3 regions of the Bacillus sp. M13(2017) genome follow, and region 1 is predicted to be linked to each of the others. Evidence: riboswitches for the same ligand, from Rfam matches in the RefSeq annotation. Region 1 holds a riboswitch; each other region holds the start of a gene.
What was found. A riboswitch is a leader RNA that binds a small molecule or an ion and turns the genes downstream of it on or off. The one in region 1 is predicted to bind S-adenosylmethionine.
Positions count from the first base shown of each region.

Region 1 (10,252 bases):
CGTTTAGTAAAGACTTTACAAAGAAATCCCATTCTGTTTCATAGGGAGGTTCTACCCAATTTCGTTGCAGACCTAATACCATTCCATTTATAAAATAGACAATACTTAATAGAATCCTTCCAACAAATAAGGCAGCTGTTTTTATATTCCAATCCTTTATCTTGATGACATAAAGGATTGGAAATAGTATCAGTATCCAAAAAACAAGAATAAAGACTGTATTTCCCATTCTCTCCTCCTAACAAAATGATTGTATTTTTAATCTTGGTAAATTCTTAGGTTGGAGGTATGTTTCATTGTTACTGGTTAAAAACAAGGACCGTAATTCCGGTTCTTTTTCTATTCCGCAAAATAAAGGTTTGCTTTATCTCTCAGTTTCAAAAAACTCAATCCATTCTCCATCAGGACCAGCGAAGAATATGTAACGTGTTCCATCTGGTAATGTTTCGATTTCTTCTCCTAGTAAAAAGGTTACTTTATGTTTCTGTATTCTTTCGATTTCATTCTCTAATGAATCTACTTTAAAGCAAATGTGATGTACTTTTCCTTCTGCCGGAAGAGAAGAGTTATAACCTTCAATGAGTTCTAGTATCGTTTCCTTTGATTCTTCCACACCTAAAAAAGCGAGTTTTAAGTCTGGATTCGGGTGTCCCATACGTTTAATGAGCTGTAAGCCAACTACTTCTTCATAAAATGAAATAGATGTTTCTAAGTTTGCGACCATAAGTCCGACGTGTTCAATTCTTCTAACTGACATGTAGATTCCTTCTTTCTGAAAATTATATACAATATATTATTGAAAATTAAGAAAATAAGCAAGATAAAAACCTTACAAATTTTAGCGTGTTATATGGTATAGTGAGAAAGTATGTTTGGGGAGAAGGAAGGAGATTATACGATGAATACACCTACTCAAACTCCTTCATTATCGGAAACGATGAAAGAGTGGCATTATGCATTAGCGTATGAAATTAAGCATTGGAAAACGATAGGTGGTAGTAAAATTTCTATCATGAACGGTCGTTTTTTATATACAGATTATGAAAGTACAGTATATGTATTTCAGCTTATTTCGGAAGTAAGTTTACCGGAAGGTTCACCAATTCGAATTGAGTTCGATGGTGAGGAAGCGACAGGAGAAGTATTATCTGTACATGGATTAGAAATAGAATTGAAATTAAATGATTATATACAAGGTGAAATACGAGAAGCTGTTTTATACAGTGAACCGTGGCAATTGTTAGAGCAACTGCAAGAGCGATTGAAAGAAGCGCGTAAAGATAAGTTAAAACGTAATCGTATAAAGCGTCTTGTTGACGGGACGAGTAGTCCGAAGCATATTGAGAAGATGAAAAATCCGAAAAATGAATTGGCGTATCGTTCATTTTACAATCCGACGACGTACGTGTGGGGACCGCCTGGAACAGGGAAGTCTTACAATTTATCACGTATTATTTCGGCACATTATCAAAAAGGAAAATCGGTACTTGTATTAGCTCATAGTAATGCGGCAGTAGACGTATTAATGAGTGAAGTCACGAAGCAAATTGAGAAGAAAAAGAAATGGACACCTGGCGAAATTGTTCGTTACGGTTATAGCCAACATGAACATATACGAAATCATGAAACGTTACTTGCGTCGAAGTTAGTTGAAACGACGAACGGATCTTGGGGAGAAGAAAGACTCTATTTAGAGGAAACACGACAAGATCTTCGAGAAAAGATTTTATCATATAAAGCGACTTCTGCTGATAAGAAGCGTATACAAGAGATTGAAAGTGATCTTCGAAAGCAAAAAGCAAAAATTAAAGAAGTAGAAAAAGAATACATTGAAAATGCGAAAGTAATCGGCGCGACTTTATCGAAATGTGCCATTGATTCACTGATTTATGAGCGTACATTTGATTTAGTTGTCGTAGATGAAGTGAGTATGGCATATGTTCCGCAAATCGCATTAGCTGCTTCACTTGGAAAACGTATCGTCGTTTGTGGCGACTTTTTACAATTACCTCCAATTGCGATGGCGAACCATGAACTTGTTCGCAAATGGCTCGGGGAAGATATGTTTTACCATGCTGGGATTGTTGAGTCTGTTAATAAATCAGAAGCACATCCGAACCTATTTATGTTGCAGGAACAAAGACGTATGCATGCGGATATATCGAAGTTTACGAATTCGTTTATTTATAAAAATAGAGTATACGATCATCCGTCTGTTTCAGAGCGTAAAGAACTTGCGCAATTGCAGCCGTTCGCAAATGAGGCGAGTGTTTTATTCGATACGAGCCAAATGGGAGCCTTTTCGTTAAAAGACGCTGCATCTGGTTCACGTTTTAACATTATGTCTGGTTTAGTAGCAATGCAAATGATGTTAATCGGATTGTTAGATGGTGTTCAATCGATTGGTGTTGTGACACCTTACAGGGCGCAGTCACGCTTTTTATCGACGTGTATTAGAGAAATGTTGCAGAGAACGAAATATCAAAACATACCAGTATTAGCGGCAACAGTTCATAAGTTCCAAGGTTCTGAAAGAGATATGATGATCTTTGATACGGTTGACAGTTATCCGCAAGAACGACCTGGCGTATTATTCTTTGATCACAAAAACCATCGCCTCGTCAATGTAGCAGTGACAAGGGCGAGAGGGAAGTTCATTCAATTATCAGATTGCCATTATATGCGTAAAAACCTTTCGAGAAAACAAGCATTATCACAATTAACAGCTCATATAGAACGTCACGGAGATGTGTATGATCGCACGACATCAAGACAATTGTGGGAACGGAAAATTTCGAAACGTTTACGCTGGTTTATGGAAATGAATCTTGAGGAAACGAAAGGGTTATTAAAAGATATTTTAGCCGCAAAACGAAAAATTATTATTTCACTTCCAAGTACAAAACAAGTGGATAAGCGAGTATGGCAAGCGTTAATGCGTACAAATGCGCAAATAACAGTTTATAGTGATGGACCAGTTCCACTGAAAAATGTAAAGTTACAAAGACAAAATAAAGCATTCCCATTCTTAGTAATTGATGATGAAATCTTCTGGGCAGGTGCACCGCTTACATCTCAAATGATGTTTGAAGGTAGTACGGAATTTCCGTACGTATGTGCAAGACTGCAAGCACCAGAAACAATTGGTGTATTAAAAGGATTTTTAGATATTCGGTAAATTCGGATAGGAATTCCTTGACTTTTAATCGGAATGAACTTAGAATGAATGTAATTTAATATAATTTTATGAAAATTCTTATCACGAGAGGTTGAGGGACTGGCCCTATGACACCTCGGCAGCGGATTCATTATGAATACTGTGCCAATTCCAGCAAGGTAACTTGAAAGATAAGAAAGAAGCTCATTTTGACTGTATATGCAGAAGCCTCTTTCTATCTTTTAGAAAGAGGCTTTTTTATGTGAAAATATAAGGGGGAAGAAAAATGGGAGCTACTGGAGTAACGTCACAAAGAAAAACAATCGAAGAGAGTATTGAAAGAAATAAGGAAAAGTACATAGAAACAAGTCATGATATTCATGCGAATCCGGAGATAGGTAACCAAGAGTTTTACGCATCAAGAACGTTAAGTTTATTGCTAGGGAGCGCAGGGTTTCAGTTGCAGCACAATATAGCTGGACATGAAACAGGTTTTATTGCGCGAAAAAGCTCAGGAAAACAAGGACCAGTTATCGCATTTTTAGCTGAGTATGATGCTTTACCAGGACTTGGTCATGCGTGTGGTCACAATTTAATTGGCACAATTAGCGTTGCGGCAGCAATCGCATTATCAGAAACGCTTGAAGAAATTGGGGGAGAAGTTGTCGTGTTTGGAACACCAGCTGAAGAAGGAGGACCAAACGGTAGTGCAAAAGCGAGTTATGTAAAGGCTGGTTTATTTAAAGATATTGATGCGGCACTTATGATTCATCCGAGCGGAAAAACAGCGACAACGAGTCCATCACTAGCAGTCGATCCACTTGATTTTCATTTTTACGGAAAAACAGCTCACGCCGCAGCTTCACCAGAAGAAGGAATTAACGCATTAGATGCGGTCATTCAGCTGTATAACAGCATTAACGCACTTCGCCAACAACTTCCGTCAGATGTGAAAATTCATGGCGTTATTACTGAGGGCGGAAAAGCACCTAACATTATTCCTGACTACGCTGCAGCAAGATTCTTCATCCGCGCAGCAACGAGAAAAAGATGTGCGGAAATAACAGAGAAAGTAAGAAATATCGCAGAGGGAGCAGCATTAGCAACAGGTACGAAAGTGAAAATTCATCAATTCCAAAATGAAATCGATGAACTACTCGTAACAAAAACATTTAATGAAGTCGTAGCCGAAGAGCTAGAATTACAAGGTGAAGACGTAAATCGGAAAGAAAGATTTGGCATCGGCTCAACAGACGCAGGAAACGTAAGTCAAGTCGTACCGACCATTCATCCGTACATTAAAATTGGTCCAGACGATTTAATTGCACATACGAATGAATTTAGAGAAGCAGCACGTTCAGAACTTGGAGACAAAGCGTTAATTACATCAGCAAAAGCACTAGCAAATACGGCGTATCGATTAATTACGGAAGAAGGATTGTTAGATAAGGTGAAGGAGGAGTTTAAAGAGGTGCAGAGGAATCAAGGGTAAGGCGCTTTTTCGAATATAAATCTAATTCATATGCAGAAATAATAGAAAAGAACATTGAAAAATCAATGTTCTTTTCTATTTATGAATCATTTATTTCTTTAGTGATATCTTGAATCTGGTCTAGTCTAGTTTAATAGTAACGGTGATCTGTGAGTTCGAATTGCATTAAAGGATAATAACTAGAGAATGTGTTGTAATTAAAATTTATATTTCTATATTAATTTGTAAAATAAATTCAATTTATGTTATTATATTTCCCTTGGACTGACAGTTTATAGAATGTATAGTGAATATTTGAAAAGTTAAAATAGGGGATGTATTACGTTGAAATGGTTATCTTGGGACAGAAATTTAAAAACTAGATTGATTGGCGAAACTATGTTCAATACATTGTTTTGGATGTATTTTCCGTTTATGGCAATATACTATAGCGATGCTTTTGGTAAAGCAATTGGCGGAATTTTAATGGCAATTATACCTCTTGTAGGCATAATAGGTAATTTGTTAGGTGGATATTTAGCTGATCGATTAGGGCGTCGACCTGTCATGCTATTAGGCACAATCATACAAGTAGCAATGTTTGCAGTTTTTGCTTTATCTCATTCACATTGGATTAATTATTTAGCCTATATCGGTATTGGAATTAGCGGGGCAATATACAGTCCAGCAAGTTCTGCAATGATAGCTGATATAGTGCCAGAAAAGGATAGAAGGGTGGTCTTTGCCACTTTTGTTACAGCAAATAATATTGGTGCTGTATTTGGACCAGTGTTAGGTTCATTTTTCTTCTTTCATTATCGAAGTGAATTGTTATGGACTTGTACAATTGTTACATTTATTTATTTTATAGCAATCTATTTCATAATTAGAGAAACGCTTCCCGAAGCTTCTAAAAATGATGGAGATAACAATCCAATATCAAAAATCTTTAAAGAACAATGGAATAATTATATGAAAATTTTTAGTGATAAAATTTTCTCTCTTTACATATTTGCGGGAGTTTTGATTATGATAGCTTTCATGCAGCTAGATCTTTATCTTGCATTATATGTAAAGGAATTTGTACCAACTCAATCTCTTTTCTCATGGAGTACTGGTTCATTCTCTTTGAGTAATACTGAAATTTTCGGATGGATGATGGGGTTAAATGGCATTTTGTTTGTTTTATGTTCTTTACCAGTTGCAAAATATTTTGAGAATTGGAGCGACCGAAACGTTTTAATTGTCTCTAATATATTATTTGGAATGGGTATGTTTTTAATAGGGTTAACAACGAATATATGGCTACTATTTGGCTTTATGGCAATATTAACTATTGGGGAATTGATTCGTTCGCCAGTTGTACATAGTTTCGTCAGTAAATATGCACCTGAAAATTCTAGAGGACAGTATATGGCAGCATCTAATTTACAATTTACCATTGGGCGTTTTATTGCACCAATAATGATTGTATTTTCTACATGGCTATCTCCAATTGTTGTGTTCGGAATTATATTACTTTGTACCCTTGTTAGTGCAGTTTTCTATGTGAAAGTATTTCGTATGATTTCAAATACAAACATACATAATTCTACAAAATAGCCCTGTTATGCAGGGCATTTTGTAATTTGATAACTTAAAAGTTCTGTTAAGGGAAAGAAGAGAAGAATATATTAATCAAAAAAAATTGATTAATTAGTTGCATAAAGAGCTAAACTACATATATACTATAAACATCAAAAAAATTTGATGAAGGGAGAGGGGACTAAAATGGCACAAGATTTTCAGCTCTATGAGAAAAAATTTAAAGCATTAGCGGATCAAAAGCGTTTAGAGATTATGTATGAACTTTGCCAGCGAGGCCAGACTTGTGTATGTGATTTAGCAGAGATTTTTGAAATGACGCAATCTAAGTTGTCCTATCATTTAAAGATTTTATTAGATGCAGGTTTAATTGTAAAAGAAACAAAAGGTACGTGGAGTTATTATGATTTAAATGATGCGGAAGTAAATAATTTATTATCAGAAGAATTGTGCTGCATTTTTAGAAAAACAGGCAAAGGTAGTTGCTGTTAAAATTTTGTAGTATTAATCAAAAAAAATTGATTAATAACATATAAAGAGGAGGAATAAGTTATGAGATATGTTCATGTTGGTATAAATGTTACGGATTTAGAGAAGTCTATTGAATTTTACGAAAAAGTATTTGGTGAGTCACCAGTTAAGGTGAAAATAGATTATGCAAAATTTTTATTAGAGACGCCAGGACTTAACTTCACGCTGAACGTAAGAGATGAAGTGAAGGGAAACCAAGTAAATCATTTCGGTTTCCAAGTGGATACAGCTGAAGAGATTACATTGCATAAAGAAAGATTAGAAAAAGAAGGTTTCTTTGCACGTGATGAGATGGATACAACTTGTTGCTATGCGGTTCAAGATAAGTTTTGGGTAACGGATCCTGATGGGAACGAGTGGGAATTCTTTTATACAAAAGCACAGAGTGATGTTCACAAAATAGAAGAGTCATCTTGTTGCACGACTTCTAACGTAGTAGAACAAAATTCTTGTTGTTAATAGGAGATGGAAAATAAAATGAAACGTTTATCTTTTCTAGATCGATATTTAACACTATGGATTTTTCTAGCTATGGCTGTTGGGATTGGTTTAGGGTATGTATTTCCTAGTGTAGTAGACGGACTAAATACATTACAAGTTGGAACGACGTCTATCCCGCTTGCTGTTGGTTTAATTGTCATGATGTATCCACCATTAGCAAAGGTTCGTTACGAGGAAATGGGCCGAGTATTTAAAGATGTAAAAGTATTGGTTTTATCTTTAGTACAAAACTGGATTATCGGACCTGTACTTATGTTTGTTTTAGCAATTATTTTTCTTCCTGATAAGCCAGAATATATGGTTGGTCTCATTATGATTGGGTTAGCACGTTGTATTGCGATGGTCATTGTTTGGAACGATCTTGCAGATGGGGATAAAGAGTATGCAGCAGGTTTAGTGGCTTTTAACTCAGTACTCCAAATGCTATTCTTCTCCGTTTATGCATACGTGTTTGTAACAGTCATTCCAGAATGGTTAGGAATTGAAGGGGCTATTGTCGATATTACAATGGTAGAAGTAGCGAAATCCGTGTTTATCTATTTGGGAATTCCTTTTATAGCAGGTATGTTGACGCGATTTGTACTCGTTAAGTTAAAAGGTAGACAGTGGTATGAAAAGGTATTTATACCGAAGATTAGTCCACTTACATTACTTGCATTACTATTTACAATCATCGTTATGTTCTCTTTAAAAGGGGAAATGATTGTTAGCGTACCATTAGATGTAGTAAGAATAGCGATTCCGTTATTAATCTATTTTATTGTAATGTTTTTTGTTTCTTTCTTTATGGGAAGAAAAATTGGTGCAAACTATCCGGTGACGACAACGTTAGCATTTACAGCAGGTAGTAATAACTTTGAGTTAGCGATTGCTGTAGCAGTTGGTGTGTTTGGTATTCATTCGGGCGCAGCATTTGCAGCTGTTATCGGGCCGTTAGTGGAAGTACCTGTAATGATTGCACTTGTAAACGTCGCTTTTTGGTTTAAGCGTAAATATTTTAATGATCAACCAGTATAATTTAAAAACAAAGGTGGAAAACAACATGGAAAACAAAAAGACAATCTATTTCTTATGCACAGGAAATTCATGCCGAAGCCAAATGGCAGAAGCGTGGGGCAAACAATATTTAGGTGATAAGTGGAATGTATATTCTGCAGGAATTGAAGCACATGGAGTAAATCCAAACGCAATTAAAGCAATGAATGAAGTAAATATTGATATAACAAATCAAACTTCGGATATGATTGATATAAATATTTTAAATAATGCTGATTTAGTCGTTACCCTTTGTAGTCATGCAGATTCTGTTTGTCCGTCTACACCAAAACATGTGAATCGTGTTCACTGGGGATTTGATGACCCAGCAGGAAAAGAATGGTCTGAATTTCAACGTGTTCGCGATGAAATTGGAGAACGTATAAAGAGATTTTCTGATACAGGGGAGTAAATAAAGGAAAGAGCCAATCTTCTATTTTATAGGGATTGGCTCTTTTTTTATTGTACATAGTTATGACTGCATTGGTTCGCATAAATTACCGAAAAGCAGAGGATATTCTGTTGGGTTTATAAAGTTAGAAATATATTTAATCATGTAGGTGTTCATAAATAATAAAGTCATATAAAAGATAATAAAGTTGTTTAGAATTAGAGGTGGTATGATGAATAATCACACTAACTTTCCTTTGTTAAGTATAATTAAATGAAAGGATTTTTGGATATATAAATAAAGGGTAGTATATTAGCGCAAGGGGGAGAATGATGGATAAGTTGTTACAAGAAATTATAAATTGGTTAAAGATGAGAGATGAACAAATTGTTATCGGTATTTCAGGACATGGTGCAGCTGGAAAAACAACGTTTACTAATAGACTCGTAAAGCTACTAAATCAAAATGAAGTAAATTATATTAATACAGATCCTTACATTGTTAGTTCAGATATCCGCAAGCATGCAGTGATTCACTATACATATCAAAATGAAAATCATCGTTATAAAATGACAGCTTGTCATCCAGCGGCGCACCATTTGGCAGCTTTAGAAAGAGATATTCATATGGTTAGAGCGGGGCTAGATTTTTATACGATAGATACGCATTATATGAAAAGTAAGTTGATTTCTTCGGAAAATAAAGTAACGATTGTGGAAGGAATGAGCGCCGCATTTATTAATCCTGATTTATTTGATTTGAAAATTTATTTTTATACAGATGGCGAAACGGAACTAATGAGAAGATCAAGCCGGGATATAGCTGAAAGGGGAGCCGATATAAATTATTTAAGGCAGTCTCATGAAGAACGCCGGATTCAATATGAAGTATTTATGCATTCGTATAGTCAGCGTTTTGATATCATTATCAAAACCTCTGATGAAACAATATGTTTAGAAAAAAATACATTTGAGTTTTATAAAGTTTAAATGAAAATCCTCAATTTGTTAATTGCATTATGACGCTTCATTTTTCTTATTTAGTACTTGTATTAAACAAATGTATTATTTAATCAATAATACATTCACTATGAAATAACTAGATTTTTAAAAAGATTTAGTAGCCTTCTTTCATCTACATATATAGAAGGCTATTGTAATTTTGGCGGCAAAATTACATAACTTTATTATTACTCCACAGTAGGATAGAATTCTTTATTTGAATACATTAGGTGTATCTTAAAAATCCTCACTTTAAAAGGTTTTTATTCGGAAGTACAAGAATGAATTTTTGCATGAAAGGGGAATAGGGTGAAACGCATAATAAGAAATGTAGTAATAAATTATTTTAAAGAAATTCATCCACTAATAGTGGAAGCAGAATTACATAAGAACAGTTGGCATACAGATTTACATTATAAAATCATCGTAAATGGAGACCGGTATTCCGCACGGTTTATGAATGGCGATCGAACAACTAATCCAGCTTTTGGGACATTATCAAATGAACAATTGAAAGAGCAAGTACGATTTACGTATTATTTACGAGAGCATGGAATCCCATTTATGCAGATTAAGGAGAA
Region 1 covers NZ_KZ268509.1:161,155-171,406, forward strand. The annotation lists gene CGQ22_RS21305 (hypothetical protein) at 1-229, opposite strand, end outside; gene CGQ22_RS21310 (VOC family protein) at 365-757, opposite strand; gene CGQ22_RS21315 (AAA domain-containing protein) at 869-3,178, shown strand; SAM riboswitch class I at 3,254-3,355, shown strand; gene CGQ22_RS21320 (M20 family metallopeptidase) at 3,444-4,649, shown strand; gene CGQ22_RS21325 (MDR family MFS transporter) at 4,974-6,230, shown strand; gene arsR (arsenical resistance operon transcriptional regulator ArsR) at 6,399-6,704, shown strand; gene CGQ22_RS21335 (ArsI/CadI family heavy metal resistance metalloenzyme) at 6,765-7,202, shown strand; gene arsB (ACR3 family arsenite efflux transporter) at 7,221-8,261, shown strand; gene arsC (arsenate reductase (thioredoxin)) at 8,287-8,691, shown strand; gene CGQ22_RS21350 (uridine kinase family protein) at 9,003-9,659, shown strand; gene CGQ22_RS21355 (phosphotransferase enzyme family protein) at 9,981-10,252, shown strand, end outside.

Region 2 (10,252 bases), on a different contig from region 1:
GGCTGCTGGTTTGATAAAGCCACCGATATTTGTATCATGTGGTGTTGGGGCTGCTTGAGCTTTTTGAGCAGATTTAGTAGCTTGTTGCTTGCGAGCCTCTTCTGCCTGGCGAGCTTCTTCCGCTTTACGAGCTTCTTCGGCACGTTTTTCTTCTTCAATTGCTCTTTGAACAGCTTGACGTTGATTTTCTAAAATGCCTTTGGATTCTTCTAATCCTTCAATCTCTGAATCTACTTTTGCTACTTTCGTATGTAGATCGTTAATAAGGGTTTGTTGCTGTTGTTGGTTATTTTGTAATTCTTGCTGTTTTTGTTCTAGTTTTTGTTCAGATTCTTTCAGTTGTTGTTCTTTTTTCTCAACAGCTTCTTTTTCTGTTGTTACAGCATTTTGATCAGATGTTTGTTTTTTTACAATATCTGTATCGTTGTTTAATATTAAACTTACGGAGTACATATTATCAACAAGATCAGCAATGTTTGTAGAGTTTGTTAATACTTCTGTAATGATATTTGTACGCGGTTTTTCTTGCATAGATTGTAATCGTTGTTTAATAACTTCCTGACGTGTATCTATGTTTGTTTGTAATTGTTCTATATGTTTCTTTTTATCAGTAATTACTTGTTGCGTTTTGCTAATTTCCTTTTTTGTATCGTTTAATTCAGCCTCATTTTTATTAATAGAAGTAGTTAATTCATCGATTTTCTTCTGTAATTCTTGAATTTCTTTTTCTATTTGTTCTTTCTCGACTGATTTATTTTGTAAGTCACTTTGTTTGCCTTCTAATTCAGATTGAATATTAGATAATTTATCTTGATTCGTTTCAGCGTATACGGGTGAAAGTAACGGGGAAGCAAAAATCGTTCCTGCTGCTAAAACACTAAACGCTGCAAATTTCTTTTTCATTGTTGTCTGACTCCTTTCCCTATGAATGTTATATATCATAAGAAGAAGGGTGTCTATCGTTGTAATCATAATGTAAAGAAAAATTTATAAAATTGCTAAGTTTTGTCGGAATTTATCATTTTTCAACTGTAATTGTCATAGTGCTTACATTTTATTCATATGTGTAACAAAGGTATATTTTGGGATTTATCTGTAAAATAAAGGAGGAAAGTAATCGTTTTTATGAGATGAGATATTGCTTGGAAAGCTAATAAAACACTAGTGAGGAATCGTTCTCATGTTAGGTTTTCTGACATGGGTCTGCTTTTTGTCAAGAAAATTATTTGTGTTCGGGCAAAGTTATTTTGTTGTCAGATTTAAATTTTTGATTTATGATTTTTAACAGGGACAAAATGTAGTGAATTGTCGAATAATATGTAATACTCTTAATTTCAAGTTTTATAGAGATAGAATGAGAGATAGAGTGACACATCGAAGAGGGGGTTACAACAAATATGAAAAGAATAGGACTTGCATGGCAAATATTAATAGGACTTGCACTTGGTATTGCGGTTGGGGCGATTTTCTTTGATAATCCAGCTGTTGTGAAGTACTTACAACCAATTGGTGATATTTTCATCCGATTAATTAAAATGATCGTTGTACCGATTGTTGTAGCAAGCATTGTTGTTGGGGTTGCTGGTGTTGGCGATGTTAAAAAACTAGGTCGACTAGGCGGAAAAACAATTATTTACTTTGAAATTATTACAACAATTGCAATTATTGTTGGTCTATTAATAGCGAATATTTTCCAACCAGGAAAAGGCGTAAATATGGAGCAGTTAACAAAGACAGATATTTCGAAATATACACATACGACAGAGCAAGTACAAAGTCATTCATTTGCAGATACATTTGTAAATATTGTTCCAACGAACATTATGAAGTCATTAGCTGACGGAGATATGCTTGCTATTATCTTCTTCTCTGTACTATTTGGTTTAGGTGTAGCGGCAATTGGTGAAAGAGGAAGACCAGTTCTTCAATTTTTCCAAGGTGTAGCTGACGCAATGTTTTACGTAACAAACCAAGTTATGAAATTTGCACCATTTGGTGTGTTTGCACTAATTGGTGTTACAGTTTCTACATTTGGTCTTGCTTCATTAATTCCATTAGGGAAATTACTAATTGTCGTATATGGAGCAATGATTTTCTTCGTAGTAGTTGTCTTAGGACTTACAGCGAAAATATTTGGAATTAATATTTTCCAATTCTTTAAGATTTTAAAAGACGAGCTGATTTTAGCGTATTCTACAGCAAGCTCAGAAACAGTTTTACCAAAAATCATGGAGAAAATGGAGAAATTCGGTTGTCCGAAAGCAATTACATCTTTCGTTATTCCGACAGGTTATTCATTTAACTTAGATGGATCAACTTTATATCAAGCAATTGCGGCTATTTTCTTAGCGCAAATGTACGGTATTGATTTATCTATTACACAACAAATTACATTATTGCTTGTATTAATGGTTACATCAAAAGGTATCGCAGGTGTACCGGGCGTATCATTCGTTGTATTATTAGCGACACTTGGTACAGTAGGTATTCCACCTGAAGGCTTAGCGTTCATTGCTGGTATTGACCGTATTTTAGATATGGCTCGTACAGCAGTTAACGTTGTAGGAAACTCTTTAGCAGCTGTAGTTATGTCTAAGTGGGAAGGTCAATATGACGCTGAAAAAGGACAAGCTTATTTAAAAGAGATTTCTGAAAAGGGTCAAGCGGCTTAATTATAATATGAACAAGCTCTCACATAATATGTGGGAGCTTTTCTGTATATAGAAGAGGAGCAGACATAATGAAACGTAAATATGGTGACGGTTCTTCGTGGAAGAGGCTAATAGAGAAGGGTTATACGGTTAAGCAAGTGGAAGAGGGGATGCTCGGAATACTGGATATAAAAAAGGTGAGGAAGCCTAGTTGTAAAGAATATGATGGTGAAGAACTTTGTATTGCAGCGGATCAGTATATGTGGATTCAATATTTCATAGACGGGAAAAACTTTGCGATTACCGCTATGTTAGATGATCAGAAAAAATTAGTGCAATATTATATCGATGTGGCGAAAGAATATAAAATAGACGATCGTGGTTTACCTTATTTTGATGATTTATATTTAGATGTAGTATTATTATCTAGCGGTAAGGTGTATGTATTAGATGAAGAGGAGCTAGAGGATGCTTATAAAAGTGGCGATGTCACGAAGGAAGAGTATGAGTTAGCTTGGTACACTACGAAATGGATATTAGCTGCAATAAAAAATAGTGAATTTTATTGGATTTCAATATTAGAAGAAGAAATCGAAAAGTTAAAATGATTGTTGTATTCACATTTTTGTATAATTACCAAAAAAATCTATACAAAAAACAATTGACTTTTGTTTTGTAAGCGAGTAAAGTTAGGAAAGAAATTATTATTAAAAAATAAATATGAAACCTTCTTATAAAGAGAGGCGGAGGGACTGGCCCTACGATGCCTCGGCAGCGGACTCGATTTCAGAGTGCTGTGCCAAATCCAGCAAGCGTGTGCTTGAAAGATGAGAAGAGCGTTTCTTATAGATGTATAAGACCTCTTCTCATTGGAAGAGGTCTTTTGTTATTCATTAGAAAAAGGTTGAAACTAGGGAGAGATGGTACTTTGAAAGAAACGAGAGGAAATGGTTTAGCTTTATTACCACTTGGGATATTTTTGGCGCTATTTATTGGTTCTGGAATTATTACAGGTGATTTCTATAAATTGCCGATACTTGTAGCGATTTCAATTGCTGTAGGAGTCGCTTTAGTGATGAATCGTAAAGAAAGTTTTAATGTGAAAGTCGAGCGGTTCGCTAAAGGTGCAGGAAATCCGGATATTATGATTATGGTATTAATTTTTGTGCTTGCAGGTGCATTTTCTGAAACTGCTAAAGGAATGGGCGGAGTAGACTCAACTGTTAATTTAGCGTTAACTATTTTACCGCCAGGATTTATCATAGCTGGAATCTTTGTTATTGCTGCGTTTATTTCATTAGCGATGGGAACTTCAATGGGAACAATTGCAGCATTAGCACCGATTGCTGTAGGTATTAGTGGTCAAACTGATATCTCAATTGCGCTTGCGATGGCTACTGTTGTTGGCGGAGCGATGTTTGGTGATAATTTATCATTTATTTCAGATACAACAATCGCAGCTGTTCGTTCACAAGGAACAGAAATGAAAGATAAGTTTAAAACGAACTTTTTAATTGTATTACCAGCAGCTATTATCACAATTGTATTATTAGTAATAGTTACTTCAGGAAGTGATACGCAGGTTAAAGCGCATAGCTTTGATTGGATAAAGATTTTACCGTATGCAGGAGTACTTATTACAGCGCTACTTGGCTGGAATGTACTTATTGTATTAACTGGTGGAACTGTACTATCTGGTGTTATCGGTCTTATAGATGGAAGTTACACGTTAGAAAGTTTCTTTAAAAGTGTAACGACTGGAATGGGCGGTATGATGGAGTTAGTATTACTTGCTATATTAATTGGCGGTATGGTTGAATTAATCCAATATAATGGTGGTATTCAATATTTAATGAATGTATTAACACGTAATATTCGTTCGAAAAAAGGAGCGGAATTTGGTATTGCTGGTTTAGTGAGTATGACAAATATGTGTACAGCGAATAATACGATTTCAATTATCTTTACAGGCCCGCTTGCAAAAAATATTGCAGATCAATATGAAATAGACCCTCGTAAATCAGCGAGTGTATTAGATCTTTTCTCATGTTGTGTGCAAGGATTAATTCCGTACGGTGCCCAAATGTTAACGGCAGCAGGATTTGCAGCGTTATCTCCGGTTGAATTGTTACCATATGCATTTTATCCAATCTTAGTTGGAGTATGTGGGATTGTTTCTATTTTAATTGGGTTTCCAAGGTTTTCGAAAGTAGCTGAGAAAAAAAAGTATCATAAAACAGCTTAATTTAATATGAATGTTAGTAATTAAAAAAACGTGCAGAGAATAGACTCTGCACGTTTTTTTGCGTAAAGGGCTGAATATGACTCGGTCTTAAGTCTGAGTTAAAAACGGTTCTTAAGCTCGTTATGGAAAGATGAAAAAATAGTTAAGATAAGAGTATCAAATCGAAGGGAGGCAAGCACAAGATGAAACAATTTCTAGCGTTTATCGCAGCCGGTATTTTGGCTTTAATTGCTCTTGGTAGTCTTGCTGGTATTGTAGGGTTCGCAATCGGAGCAGGAGTTGTATATTGGAGCTATAAATCATTTGTGCGAGCTAAATCATTTTTTGGAAAGTTAGCTTGGGGTATTGTTGGTTTAATCGGTTTATCCATTGCACTTTCTCATTCGCCAGCATTAATCGGTATCGCTGCTTTAGTGGTTTTATATTACGGATACCGTGAGTGGAAAAAAGAAAAAGATGTAGTTGTTGAATCTGCTCCAGAAAGTTCTAAACCATATAGCAACTTTGAAGATGAGTGGAACAAATTAATGAAAAATTAAAACAATAAATCAAATTATAAATAAAGTAGAAGAGAGGAAGATTTATAATGAAACAATCTTTATTCGGACGTGTACGCGATGCAATTTTAGCTGATTTTCATAACGTGTTAGATGAGAAGGAAAGAAAAAATCCAATTGCGATGTTAAACCAATATTTACGTGATAGTGAGCGCGAAATAACAAAAATTGAGAAGTTAATTGAGCGTCATAAAACATTAAAATCTAACTTTGCTCGTGAGCTTGAGCAAGCGCGTTATTTCGTTAATAAAAGATCAAAGCAAGCTATCATTGCTCAAGAAGCAGGCGAATTACAATTGCATGAACGTGCTTTAGAAGAGGTAGCTTATTATGAAGGGCAAGTAACTCGATTAGAAGAAATGTATGCAGGTGTTGTAGAGCAAATTGATGAGTTAGAGCGTCGTCTTTCTGAAATGAAAAATAAGTTAAAAGAAATGCACGCAAAGCGTATGGAACTAATGGCACGTGAAAATATGGCACATGCAAATCGTCGTATGAATACTGCGATGCATAAAATGGATGAAAATAATCCGTTCTTACGATTTGAAGAAATTGAAGATCACATTCGTGACTTAGAAACTCGTATGAATGAAGAGCATGAGCGTGACACATTTGATATGAAAATTGCAAAACTTGAGCGTGAAATGAAAGAAAAGAATGATATATCGTTAACGAAAGAGTTAACAAAATAATAGTAGTATATTATAAAACAGGCTTATGATATAGTGATAGGAGAAAAGGTGTTGGAAAGCAATGCCTTTTCTTCTATGTATATGTGACAAGAAGGGGGGAGCTGAAATGAAGAAACATTTTTCAAAGACACAATTAATGGGAATGCTCCTCATCATATTTGGATTCGGTCTTTTTCTTGATATGATACTTGGACATTTTGAACCAGGTGGTCTCATTTTTGCATTTATTATGCTTATGTTTGGAAGGCATTATCGTAAAAAGAATCGTTATGTACGGGGAAATGTATTTTTATTTGTTGGTGGTATCGTATTTTTATTTTTCTTATTTTCATCAGCAGCATTTGTTCTTGTCGTATTTGCTTGTTTAGCTTTAATTGGTTATCAATTGATTCAACAAGGACATCAGCAAAAAGCAATGAAGGTTGAAATTAAAGAAAAAGGGATTATAGACGAAGAGAAGCAAATATATCGTACAGAACCATATTTGAAAAATATGTTTGTAGGCAATGTAAGAATGATGGATCATATTTATGAACTTGAGGATATTAATGTTCAATATGGTGCTTGTGATGTGGAAATAGATTTAACAACTGCTATGATTCCAGAAGGGGAAACGGTAATTGTTATTCGGGGTGTCGTTGGTAATATTCGTTTATATGTGCCGTATGATATTGAATTGTCTCTAAATCATTCTGTTATTGTCGGACGTGTGCTCTTGCCAGGTCATGAGGAGACAGGGTTTAACCGCAATGTTACATTTAGAACAGAGCAGTATAAAGAGGCTCCTCGTCGTATAAAAATTATTTCTTCGCTTGTCGTAGGCGATACGGAAGTGAGGAAAGTATAATGAAGAAACAAAAAAATATTTCGTGGATGTATATTCGTTATTCTATGTTGTCCTCAGTTAGTATCGCACTCATTTGTACAATTGTATATGTATGGAAAAGCGAGCAACAAGTATATGATTTATTATGGAAGGAATCCATCGCTTCTGTTCCAATTGGCTTGTTTATTATGACTACAAGTTTACTTATCGGAGGAATTGTAGGATATGCAATCGGTTACTATATAGAGCAGCGTATACAAGGATTAAATACGTTTCTATTTGAAGTAGAGCGAGGGAATTTTCCGAGTGATGTTTCGTTTACTGCAGATGATGAATTTCATGAAGTGGAACGAAAAGTAATCGTTCTGGCTCGCCGATTAGAGGAGCAAGCTGGACTCTTTCAAAAAGTAACGAATGAACGAGCTCATTGGAATGAAGAGATGAGACAAGAAGCAATTTCTCAAGAAAGGCATCGATTGGCGAGGGAGCTGCATGATTCTGTCAGTCAGCAGCTTTTTGCAATGTCGATGATGATGTCGGCTATTAATGAACAAGTAGCTGAATTTCCAGAAACGACGAAAAAGCAGTTGCAACTCGTTGAAAATATGGTCGTAAATGCACAATCAGAAATGAGAGCATTACTTCTTCATTTACGCCCAGTACAGTTAGAAGGTAAAAAACTAACAGAGGGTATAGAAGAATTATTAACAGAACTGTCTAGAAAGCAACATATGAAAATTGAATGGTTAATTGAACCGATTCAATTAAAAAAAGGTGTAGAAGATCACTTATTCCGTATTGTGCAAGAGGCGCTGTCTAATACTTTACGGCATGCGAAGGCAAAGAAAACGGAAGTGCGCCTTCGAAAAATTGATCAATATGCGATTTTAAAAATCATTGATGACGGCGTTGGTTTTAAAGTAGGGGTTAATAAGGCTGGTTCATATGGTCTAAGATCGATGCAAGAGCGTGTTCATGAAATTGGTGGTACATTAAAAGTGCTTAGTTTTCCAAATAAAGGTACACAGATAGAAGTGAAAGTACCCATTATGATTGAGAGAGGGGGAGAATCATGATAAAAGTATTACTAGTGGATGATCATGAAATGGTTCGAATGGGTGTATCTGCATATTTATCAACGCAGCCAGATATTGAAGTAGTTGGAGAAGCTGAAAATGGAAGAAAAGGTTCAGAGTTAGCTTTGCAATTAAGACCGGATATTATTTTGATGGACCTTGTCATGGACGAGATGGATGGTGTCGAAGCAACACGTGCTATTATTCAAGAATGGCCAGAAGCAAAAATTGTAGTTGTAACAAGTTTTTTAGATGACGAAAAATTGTATCCTGTTATTGAGGCTGGGGCGACCAGTTACTTGTTAAAAACATCAAGAGCAAGTGATATTGCAGATGCTGTACGAGCTACTTATGATGGAGAAACAGTATTAGAGCCGAAAGTTACCGGGAAAATGATGTCCCGTATGCGTCAAAAGAAAGAGCAACCTTTGCATGAGGAGTTAACAGAAAGAGAGTCAGAAATTTTGTTATTAATTGCAGAGGGGAAAAGTAATCAAGAGATTGCAGATGAGTTGTTTATTGCGCTCAAAACAGTAAAGACACATGTGAGTAATATATTGAATAAGCTAAATGTAAGTGATCGGACACAGGCGGTTATTTATGCGTTTAGACATCAATTGACGAAATGATACAGTGAAACTTTAATCAGTGGGGAGCTATCCTCACTGATTATTAATTTGCACCGAATCTTATTATTGACGTCAATATATGTAAGCGTTATCATTAGGTTGTTAACAGTACATACAAAGGGGAGAATGTATATGTTAGTTCAAACTATATTTGGCATGGATAAGTCTAAAAAATTAGGGGATTATGTGAACGTATTACAAGCGCTTTGTGAACAATATAATGTTGAAACAGATAAAATTGCAATTATTGAGGCGACAGAAGAGTACTATTTATTTTTAATAAAGCAAGAAGATTGCTACGATGTTGTCAAAGTAGAAACAGTGGATACAAATATCGATTATTATACGAGAGCGTATAAAATAAGTAGTTTTAATCATACTGCTTCTCAAATGTAAAAAACTCCCTTTTGGGAGTTTTTTAGGATGCTTTTACTTCATGAGATTCGGTTAGCAAGGGGACTTTTTTCGCACCACTTAGCTTAGCGATTGTAAGGCCGATAAGAGATCCAGCTAATGCAGGTACTAGCCAGCCTATTCCTTCATTATATAAAGGGATAAATTCAAAATATGATGTGATAAATGAAACGGAAATACCACCTTGTTTTAATCCATCAAATACGCTTACGATTGCTGCTCCAATCAAAGCGCCTACATAAACGGAGCGATATCCACCGAAGTATTTATGAAGTAATGATAGTAGTACGAGTACAATCGCAATTGGATACACAACAAGTAGAATTGGAACAGAGATGGCAATGATTTTTGTTAAACCTAAGTTGGCAACTAGTAACCCTAAAGCACAAATGATACTTGCGAACATTTTGTATGAAAATGTAGTTAATAACGTTGAAAAATATTGGCTGCATGCAGATACGAGTCCAACACATGTCGTTAGGCAAGCGAGTGTAACGATAAGAGATAATAGAAGCAAACCGTACGGACCGAATAATTGTTGTACGATAACAGTAAGTAACTGTCCACCATTTTTTGCATATCCGAGAGAGACGCTAGTTGCCCCGAGCCAGCCGAGTGCACCATATACAAGTACGAGCCCTGTAGCGGCAATAAGCCCTGCTTTTGCTGTGGCGATGGCAATGGACTTACGATTATTCACACCTTTAGAGCGAATTGCATTTACAACGATAATTCCGAATGCAAGTGCTGAAATGGTGTCCATTGTTAAGTAGCCTTCCATAAATCCTTTGAAGATTGGAGAAGTTTGATACTCTTGCATTGCTGGTCCTGATTGCCCAAGTGGTGTGAATACACTTTTAACAAACAATAAGAAAATTGAGAGTAATAAAATAGGTGTTAATATATTTCCAATACGATCAACAAGTTTAGATGGATTCAAACTCAGCCAAAATACGATAGTAAAGAAGATGATTGTATATACAAATAGCACTAGGCTGCTAGAGCGGATTGTTTCTGGTAAGAAAGAACTAACACCCATTTCATAAGCGACATTTGCAACACGTGGGATGCCCATGGATGGACCGATGGCAATATATACAACTACCGTAAAGAAAATTCCGAATAATGGATGAACATGACTTGCAAGTTGCTGCATTCCATT
Region 2 covers NZ_KZ268506.1:156,535-166,786, forward strand. The annotation lists gene CGQ22_RS17555 (murein hydrolase activator EnvC family protein) at 1-903, opposite strand, end outside; gene gltP (glutamate/aspartate:proton symporter GltP) at 1,398-2,672, shown strand; gene CGQ22_RS17565 (ribonuclease FAU-1 family protein) at 2,741-3,259, shown strand; SAM riboswitch class I at 3,380-3,485, shown strand; gene CGQ22_RS17570 (Na+/H+ antiporter NhaC family protein) at 3,580-4,896, shown strand; gene CGQ22_RS17575 (lmo0954 family membrane protein) at 5,079-5,435, shown strand; gene CGQ22_RS17580 (PspA/IM30 family protein) at 5,483-6,145, shown strand; gene liaF (cell wall-active antibiotics response protein LiaF) at 6,252-6,992, shown strand; gene CGQ22_RS17590 (sensor histidine kinase) at 6,992-8,047, shown strand; gene CGQ22_RS17595 (response regulator) at 8,044-8,676, shown strand; gene CGQ22_RS17600 (DUF3922 domain-containing protein) at 8,734-9,072, shown strand; gene brnQ3 (branched-chain amino acid transport system II carrier protein BrnQ3) at 9,095-10,252, opposite strand, start outside.
Region 2: it holds a riboswitch for S-adenosylmethionine, as region 1 does, so the genes downstream of both, CGQ22_RS17570 (Na+/H+ antiporter NhaC family protein) here and CGQ22_RS21320 (M20 family metallopeptidase) in region 1, are expected to answer to the same signal.

Region 3 (10,252 bases), on a different contig from region 1:
GCCCACTTTAAATGCCGGAGTTGGCGTTGTTGGTCCAATAATAACATCATAGTTAGCAAATACATTTTCAAAGTCGTTCTTAATTAATGTACGTACTTGTTGTGCTTTTTTGTAATATGCATCATAGTAACCAGAGCTAAGCGCAAATGTACCAAGCATAATACGACGTTTAACTTCATCACCGAAACCTTCACTACGTGTGTTTTTGTAAAGATCTAATAAGTTATTTACATTATCAGAACGAACACCGTAACGCACGCCATCAAAGCGTGAAAGGTTTGCAGATGCTTCAGAAGAAGATAGTAAGTAATACGTTGCTAGAGCGTATTTAGAGTGTGGAAGCGATACTTCCTCCCAAGTTGCGCCCATACCTTCTAATACTTTTAAAGCAGCTAGTACTGACTCACGAGCTTCTTCGCCAACACCTTCGCCTAAGTATTCTTTCGGTACAGCAATGCGTAAACCTTTAACATCGCCTGTTAAACCAGCTAAATAGTTTCCAACTTCAACGTTTGCAGAAGTTGCATCCATGCGGTCAATACCTGAAATAGCTTGTAATAAGTATGCATTGTCTTCTACTGTACGTGTAATCGGTCCGATTTGGTCAAGTGAAGATGCGAATGCTACTAATCCGTAACGAGATACGCGTCCATAAGTTGGTTTTAAACCTACAACACCGCAATATGCAGCTGGCTGACGGATAGAACCACCCGTATCAGAACCTAGAGAGAATAGTACTTCTCCTGCTGCTACAGCTGCTGCAGAACCACCACTAGATCCGCCCGGAACGTAATCTAAGTTCCATGGGTTTTTCGTAGCGTAGAATCCTGAGTTTTCATTTGAAGAACCCATTGCGAACTCGTCCATGTTTAATTTACCGATTGTAATTGTGTCAGCAGCTTTTAGCTTTTGCACAACTGTCGCATCATAAATTGGATCGAAGTTTGCTAATATTTTGCTCGCACAAGTTGTACGAAGACCGTTAGTTACAATGTTATCTTTTACACCAATTGGCATACCGAATAATAAACCATTATCTTCAGCGCCGATTTTTGCATCTAATTCTTTCGCTTTTGCGCGTGCATTTTCTTCATCTAATGTAAGAAAAGCTTTTACGTTATCTTCAACATCCGCAATACGTTTGTAAGATTCTTCTACTAAATCCGTAACGGAAATTTCTTTGTTGTTTAACTTCTTATGTAACTCTGATACTGAATGATCAAATAATGACATCGAAATTCCCCTCCTCTATTCTAATACTGCTGGAACACGGATTTGATTATCTTTGTGATCCGGTGCATTTTTTAATACTTCTTCAACTGGTAAACCTTTTTCTGGTACATCTTCACGCATAACATTTTTCATAGTTAATACATGAGTTGTTGGTTTTACATCTGTTGTATCTAATTCATTTAACTGTTCTGCAAATGTAACAATTGCATCTAGTTGTTTTTGAAATTTTTCTGCTTCTTGATCAGTAATTGCAAGACGTGCTAAATGTGCTACGTGCTTTACATTCTCAACGGAAATTCTTGACACGGCTAGGCCACCTCCATAATATATCGTTCAATCTACAATACTATTGATGATACCAAATTTTCAGTACTTCAAGCAAGTCAACACAGAGTACTTACGCCATTTTTACATAAAAAAAGAAAGGCAAATGCCTTTCTTTACAATTTACTCTTTATCTAACGGTTTATTTTTCGGAAATCTCTCGTTATCTTCTTCATTATCACGAATTGTTTTTTGTAATACAAAACAAGACATCGTTAAAAATAATGTTCCAATTAAATAGTATCCTTTTACACTAAGCGTTTCATCTAACGTATAAATCCCAATTAGCATACCTGAAAGTGCACAAACAAATGAAGTCCATGCTAAAAACGTGAACGCTTGCGTATTACGTCTTCTCATCGTTCTCCCCCTCGTTAGCTGTATACCCATTATAGATAAGTATATTTACCATGATGGATTTTTATGTAAATTCTAGTTTTATATTTATAAATCTATCATAAAAGAATACTATTTTAAAGAAAGTTTTCTGCCTAATCTGAAAAAACAATTAAAATCATTGACAATTATTTCTATTCTACATAAAATAAAAATAAATATTACGAACTTCGAAATATACGGGAGTGGAATTAATTGTTGCAATATGAACATTTTTTAGACTTACTGCTAGATAACGCCAAGAAACTTTTCTATCCTGAAGAATGGGTAAGCCTAGATTTAACACTTTCTAAAACAGAAGTATTTTGTTTACTTTGGATGGAACGAAATACAGATATTACAATGACGAAAATTGCTGATCTTCTTGATATACCGATGAGTACAACAACGGGCGTTGTAAATCGCCTTGTAAAAAAGGGATATATTGAACGCTACCGTGATGAAAATGACCGACGTATTGTATTAATTCGGTTAACAGAAAACGGCGTAATGCTCGTTCAAGAAGTAAAACAAAATGCGGCCCATTACTTTAGCTTAGTAACAGAAGCATTATCAGAAGAAGAAAAAGCATTCTTACTACAAATCTTCCAAAAAATCATGGATCACATCGCTACGTCACAGCAAAAAACAGAAGAAAAGATTTCTACACCTAAAATGAAAAACATTCCGATTGAATAAAACCCTATCTGGGTTTTTATTCAATCATTTACTTCGGCACTCGTAATATTCGACATTCGGAACAAAGGGGATATGAATGATGAGAATTATCTTGTATACAGGTAAAGGCGGCGTAGGAAAAACTAGCATTTCAGCAGCAACAGCAATTCAAAGTGCGAAACAAGGATTAAAAACATTAGTAATGAGCACAGATCCTGCTCATAGTTTAGGAGATTCATTTGGTATAAAGCTATCTTCTGAGCCATTAGAAGTTCGTAAAAATTTGTGGGCACAAGAAATTAATACGATTTATGAGATGGAAAAAGGCTGGGGAAAATTACAGAAATATATTACACTACTCTTCACTTCCAAAGCAGCCGATGATATTACAACAGAAGAATTAACGATGTTTCCCGGTATGGAAGATTTAATTAGCCTACTTCGCGTACTCGATTATTATAAACAAAACACATATGATGTTATCATTATTGATTGTGCCCCAACAGGAGAAACATTAGCAATGCTAAGCTTTCCAGACATGCTCGGCTGGTGGATGGAAAAATTATTTCCTATTAAAAGAAAAGTTTTAAAAGTCGTTCGTCCTGTAGCTCAACCACTCCTTGGTGTCCCTCTTCCAACCGACGATATTATGGACGAATTAACAAGTACACTTGAACAGCTCGGAGAAATGAGAGATATTTTATCAAATCGAGAAGTAACAAGTATCCGCATCGTTGTAAATCCTGAAAAAATGGTCATTAAGGAAGCCCAGCGCAGCTTTACTTATTTGAATTTATACGATTATAACGTAGATGCCATTATGATTAACCGCGTCATCCCTAACACTGTCACCGATCCTTATTTTCAGGCATGGAAAGATGCACAGAAGAAATATAAAACATTAATTCAAGATAGTTTTCAACCCCTTCCTATTTACGAAGCTCCAATGTTTGAACAAGAAGTTGTTGGTTTGTCTATGTTAGAACGTGTAGGAGATTCTTTATTTAAAACTGATCATTCCCCTACAGAAGTGAAATTTAACGGGCGCACTCAATATGTAAAAAAGGATGGCGATGAGTATATTTTCGTTCTGTCCATTCCCTTCTCAAACAAAAGTGAACTTTCCTTAAATCAAAAAGGTGATGAACTTATTATTCGAGCGGGTTCTGTTAAACGGAACATCACGTTACCAAAAACATTAACACACCTTTCTATTCAAGGAGCAAAATTTGATGAAGATGTACTAAATATTCGGTTTGGAGGTGTAGTCCATGCATGAGGAATTACTACGAAGGGTAATTCGTACAAAAGTAAAAGTCGGGATGCATATATTAGAAGAGCTACCTAATCCAATCCAGCAATCCGCTAAGCAAATATTAAATATTTTACAAGAGGAACTAGCTGCTTATTCGATAGAACGAGAGCATCATGAAGTTAATTTAAAAAATATCATAATTGATTAACTATCTCTGTATAGATGGCCTTTTTTTAGGCTTTCTATACTTTATTGGAGTGATGTAAATTGATGAAAAAACATTCCACTACTATACTCTGGATTATTCCCTTATTATTTTTCATTCATAACCTTGAAGAAGCTTTCCAAATGCCACAATACCTTGCTAATCAATTTTCAATCCGTCTTATAACTAGCCAACAATTTTTCATTGCCATTTCCGTATTAACAATCTTTGTATTACTTATCGTCTTTCTATATCAACTTAACTTCTTGTCTTCTATATGCTGGATTATTTTTATACAAGGGGCCATCTTCTTCAACTCTGTTCAACATATTATTTTGTTTTTCATTTATCGCTCCTATAACCCCGGCGTAATATCCGCATTTTTCATTACTCTCTTTTCTATTTTCTTTTTTTTATCAAAAAAACACTTAATTCATCAAAAGCAATTCGTAATTACACTCCTTTTCAGCTTATTTTCTTATCCCATTATAATTGGGATTACCTTACTACTCGCTAGCTGCTTTCAGTAATAAAAAAAGACCAGGAAAACTCCTGGTCTATTACTCTACTTAACAAACATTGGATTCTATATTATACAGAATTGGAAGGTACAGAATTATGGTTTGTTTTGTTTGTTAAGTAGATTATATGTTGAACGAACTAACAGCGGAGGGGTTCCTTCTGTTAGTCCATTAAACCCAATGATTATTTTACGATTTTTTCAAGCTCCTCAAGTGAAAGATCTACTGAAATGGAACCATCATTTGTTTCTTTCTTAATTGCATCTGTTACTTCTTTTGAATGGTATAATTCAATTACTTTTTTCAGTGTTGGATCATCTTTATCTTTCGTACGAGCTGCGAAAATATTAATATAAGGCTTCGCATTTTCATTCTTTGGATCTTCTAAGAAAATAGGATCCTTCGCTGGATCTAATCCAGCTTGACCAGCAACACCGTTATTAATAACTGATGCCGCTACATCTTTTAACACACGAGGTGTTTGCTGTGCGATAACCGGTGTAATTTTTAATTTCTTCGGATTTTCAGCAATACCACTTGGATCTCCAAATAGACCAAAGTCTTTTTTAAGCTTTAATAATCCAGCTGCATCAAGAAGTTTTAATGCCCGTGCTTGGTTCGTTGGATCGTTTGGAATTGCAATTTCTGAACCATCTGGGATTTCATTTGCTTTCTTATATTTTTCAGAGTATAAACCCATTGGCGCAATTTGCGTTGTACCAACAGCTGTAATATCTAACTTATGCTCTTTTTTAAATTGCTCTAAGAAAGCAATATGCTGGAATGAGTTTAGTTCAATATCTCCATCAGCTAGCGCCTTATTTGGCGTTGTGTAATCAGAGAACTCAACCAGTTTAATTTTAATTCCTTCTTTTTCAGCTTTCCTCTTCAAAATTTCCCAAGCGTCTCCATCCGTTCCAGTTACACCAACGCGAACTACTTTTTCTTTAGCTCCTGCCCCTATGTCTCCACTTGAACAGCCACTTAACGCTGAAACTCCTACAATCGCTGATAATGCAAATGCTAAAATTTTCTTCATTTTCTTTTACCCTCTTCCTTTTTATGATCTGCGTAAAAAGACTTTCGCAAAGTAGTTTCCTAAATTTTGAGCTACCTGTACAAGAATGATAAGTAAAACGACCGTTACGAACATAACTGATGTATCAAAACGTTGATAACCATATGTCATCGCTAAATCACCAAGACCGCCACCACCGACAAGCCCAGCAACTGCAGAAAATTCAATTAAACCAACTGTCATAAATGTAACCCCTAAGATCAATGGCGCTAACGCTTCTGGCACAAGAATTTCAAAAACAATTCTAATTGGCGAAGCCCCCATTGCTTGAGCTGCTTCAATGACTCCCTTTGGAACAGAAACAAGATTTGTTTCAACTATTCTAGCAATGCCGATTGATGCAACTAACGTCATTGGGAAGATTGCTGCTGCTGTTCCAATCGTCGTTCCGATAACACTTCTTGTTAGTGGGCTTAAAGCTACTAAAAAGATAATGAATGGAACCGGACGAATTGTATTAATAATGATATTAAGAATAGAAAAGACCCATTTATTTTCTAAAAAGTTTCCTTTTCTCGTTACATATAATAGTAAACCTAGGGGTATACCAAGAATTGTAGCGAATATAAGGGTTACAATTACCATTAAGAGGGTATCCCCCGTCGCATCTAGTATGCGCGGCCAAAATATACTCCAATCAACTCGCATGAGCTTCTACCTCCTTCAGCTGCACTTGCAGTCTTAGATGTTGTAATGCTTTTTGAATTTCCCTCTGCTCACCTTGCAACTCTACAAGAAGATTTCCAAATAGCACATTTTGAAGTTCAATAATATTTCCGTACAGTACATTTACATCGACGTTATAGTTTTTTGCGATATATGATAGTACCGGCTGTCCTGTCTCCTCACCAGTAAATGTTAGACGATAAATTTGACCACCATTTTGAATTTTCGCTAGAACACTTTCCGGTAAATGATCATTAATGACAGAACGTACAAAGTTTTGAGTCGTCTTTGTTTTTGGTTGCGTGAAAACATCAAACAGTTTTCCTTCTTCAATAACTTTTCCTTTCTCCATTACAGCTACACGGTGACAAATTTCTTTCACAACATGCATTTCATGTGTAATAAGAAGAATTGTTAAATTGTATTCTCTATTTACTTTCTTTAATAAGTTTAGAATTTCTGTCGTTGTTTCTGGATCTAAGGCTGATGTTGCCTCATCACATATAAGAATATCTGGCGATGTCGCAAGTGCTCTAGCAATGCCCACACGCTGCTTTTGTCCACCTGATAGCTGCTCTGGGTAATAGTTTGCTTTATCTTCTAACCCTACAAACTTCAGCAGTTCATTTACTCTTTCTTTTATCTCATTCTTTGGTACTTTCGCTAACTTTAATGGATAAGCAATATTTCCAAATACTGTTCTTGAATTAAATAAATTAAAACTTTGAAAAATCATTCCAATTCTTTGTCTCAGTTTACGTAATTCTTTCGTCGATAATGATGTAATATCTTTATCATCTATTGAAATCGTTCCTGCCGTCGGTCTCTCTAACATATTTACTAAGCGTAATAACGTACTCTTTCCAGCGCCACTAAAACCAATAATGCCAAAAATTTCGCCTTTCTCAACTGATAATGTTACATCCTCCACCGCATGAACAGATTGCCCAGCTGATTCATACACTTTACTTACATTGTTAAAAGAAATCATTTTTTCCCCTCCTATATGCTGTAAAAACTTGAAGCAGAGCTTTCGAGGTAAAATAAAAAGTGCCCTCCTTCTTATCAACCATAAAGATAAGAAGGAGAGCACTTATATGTACTCGTTCACATCTTCTCATCTTCCAAGCCTTTATATGGCTTGCTGGAGTTAGCACGGTATTAAAAAAACCCGTTGCTGAGGTATCGTAGGGCCAGTCCCTCCACCTCTCTGGATAAGAATGTATCGATTTAATTGTCGTTTAATTAATTCTCATTATAGAACTCAGAATAATAAGAGTCAATACATTTTTTAGAAAAATATTAATTATTCCTTTATTAAAATTTTCAGATGAAAATTCATGAGAAAATAGTAACTTTCAAGGTTATTTAAAATTCTTTTTCCTCATATTTTTAAACAGGAGAATCCTCTCTACGAATTGAATAAATTTATTTGAATATGAAACTCGGAGGAAGATAAATATATGAAAACAGCTCTTTTACTCGTCGATATTCAAAACGATTATTTTCCAAATGGAAAGATGGAATTGCGTAATCCAGTAGAAGCAAGCGAATATGCTAATCAGTTATTACAACACTTTAGAACAAACAACGAACCTATTTTTCATATCCAACACGTAGCTATAAAAGATGACGCTACTTTTTTCCTACCTAATACAGAAGGTGTACATATTCACGAAAGCGTACGTCCACTTAGAGAAGAAACAGTTATAGTCAAACATTATCCAAATAGCTTCCGAGAAACTAATCTTCTAGAGCAATTAAAACGTTTAGATATTGAACATGTCGTTGTATGCGGGATGATGACTCATATGTGTATTGATGCTACAGTAAGGGCTGCATTCGATTTTGACTTTCAATGTACCGTTATACATGATGCTTGTGCTACAAAAGACCTTTCTTTTAAGAACGCTACTATACCAGCTGTTTATATTCACAATACAATTTTAGCTAGTTTAAATGGTGTATATGCAAATGTAATAAGCACGAAAGAATTTTTAGCTACATAAAAAAAACACTCCTTTCAGTGAGCAAAACCGAAAGGAGTGTTCCTTGTCGAACCATAGATTTTCTTTCAAATTGTATTATACAGGAAATTCTCAAAATGAATACTAAAAAAAATGACTAATAAGTCAACTTTTCTCATCATTTTATTTCTGTTCACATGTTTATCCCGCTATTAATAGGTTTTAGCTCATTCCTTTCGAACGATAGTAATATATAGGATTTCAATTTTAAAAGGAGCTCTTCACATTCTGTGAAGAGCTCCTCTACTATTTCTTATAAAGTTTCAGAAGTAGTTTTTGCTTGCATGTGAAGTGCTAAGTAATCAGGTCCACCAGCTTTAGAGTCTGTACCAGACATGTTAAAGCCACCGAATGGTTGGTATCCTACGATTGCACCAGTACATCCACGGTTGAAGTATAAGTTACCTACGTGGAAGTCTTCACGTGCTTTTTCAATATGGTCACGGTTGTTAGAGATAACTGCTCCTGTTAAACCGTATTCTGTATTGTTTGCAATTGCAAGTGCATGATCGAAGTCTTTCGCTTTACAGAATGCTACTACTGGTCCGAAGATTTCTTCTTTCATTAAGCGAGCATCTTCTGCAACGTCAGCAACGATTGTTGGTTGGATGAACCAGCCTTTAGAATCGTCTCCTTCGCCACCTGCTAAGATTCTACCTTCTTCTTTACCAATTGCAACATAGCTCATTACTTTATCGAATGCAGCTTGGTCATTAACAGGACCCATGTTTGTACCTAATACTGCTGGGTTAGCAACTGTTAATTCTTTTGTTAATTCAACAGCACGATTTAATACGTGATCGTATACATCTTCATGGATTACTGCACGAGAACATGCAGAACATTTTTGTCCTGAGAATCCGAATGCTGATGCAACGATAGACTTAGCTGCTAATTCAAGATCTGCTTCTTTATCAACAACGATTGTATCTTTACCGCCCATTTCAGCGATAACGCGTTTTAACCAAATTTGTCCTGGGTTTACTTTCGCTGCACGCTCATAGATACGGATACCTACATCACGAGATCCCGTGAAGCTTACGAAACGTGTACGAGGATGATCTACTAAGTAGTCACCAACTTCAGAACCGTTACCTGGAACGAAGTTTACTACGCCAGCTGGTAATCCAGCTTCTTCCAATACTTCCATAAATTTCGCTGCTACTACAGGAGTTGTACTAGCTGGTTTTAGTAATACTGTGTTACCAGAAACTAAAGCAGCTGTTGTCATACCTGCCATAATTGCGAATGGGAAGTTCCAAGGAGAAATGATAACACCTACTCCTAATGGAATGTAAGAGAAACGATTATATTCAATTGGACGGCTTTCTACTGGAATACCGTCTTTTAATTTTAACATTTGACGACCATAATATTCCATAAAGTCGATTGCTTCTGCTGTATCAGCATCTGCCTCATTCCATGGCTTACCTGCTTCTTTTACAAGAATAGCAGAGAATTCATGTTTTCTGCGACGAACGATTGCTGCAGCACGGAATAAAATGTCTGCACGCATTTCTGGCTTTGATTTTCTCCAAGTTTGGAATGTTTCATCCGCTACTTGCATTGCTTTTTCAGCTAACTCACGGCTTGCTTTTGAAACACGACCAACAAGTTCCTCTTTATTTGCAGGGTTTACAGAAACAATTTTGTCTTCTGTAGTGATTTTTTCTCCCCCAATAATTAATGGATAGTCTTGTCCAAGATAAGATTCTACTTTCTTTAAACCTTCTTCAAACGCTAATTTGTTAGCCTCCACTGAAAAATCTGTAAATGGCTCATGTTTGTATGCTACTACCATTCTTTTTAGCCTCCCCTTAGAAAAACGTTTACATTTTACAACATTATTCTACACGATAATTTAGATTTATTCAAATATTCCTAGACTTA
Region 3 covers NZ_KZ268508.1:22,882-33,133, reverse strand. The annotation lists gene gatA (Asp-tRNA(Asn)/Glu-tRNA(Gln) amidotransferase subunit GatA) at 1-1,233, opposite strand, end outside; gene gatC (Asp-tRNA(Asn)/Glu-tRNA(Gln) amidotransferase subunit GatC) at 1,249-1,539, opposite strand; gene CGQ22_RS19565 (YiaA/YiaB family inner membrane protein) at 1,681-1,917, opposite strand; gene CGQ22_RS19560 (MarR family winged helix-turn-helix transcriptional regulator) at 2,149-2,631, shown strand; gene CGQ22_RS19555 (ArsA family ATPase) at 2,708-3,889, shown strand; gene CGQ22_RS19550 (DUF3926 domain-containing protein) at 3,882-4,073, shown strand; gene CGQ22_RS19545 (HXXEE domain-containing protein) at 4,136-4,600, shown strand; gene CGQ22_RS19540 (MetQ/NlpA family ABC transporter substrate-binding protein) at 4,776-5,630, opposite strand; gene CGQ22_RS19535 (methionine ABC transporter permease) at 5,652-6,317, opposite strand; gene CGQ22_RS19530 (methionine ABC transporter ATP-binding protein) at 6,307-7,326, opposite strand; SAM riboswitch class I at 7,450-7,556, opposite strand; gene CGQ22_RS19525 (cysteine hydrolase family protein) at 7,799-8,344, shown strand; gene pruA (L-glutamate gamma-semialdehyde dehydrogenase) at 8,616-10,163, opposite strand.
Region 3: it holds a riboswitch for S-adenosylmethionine, as region 1 does, so the genes downstream of both, CGQ22_RS19530 (methionine ABC transporter ATP-binding protein) here and CGQ22_RS21320 (M20 family metallopeptidase) in region 1, are expected to answer to the same signal.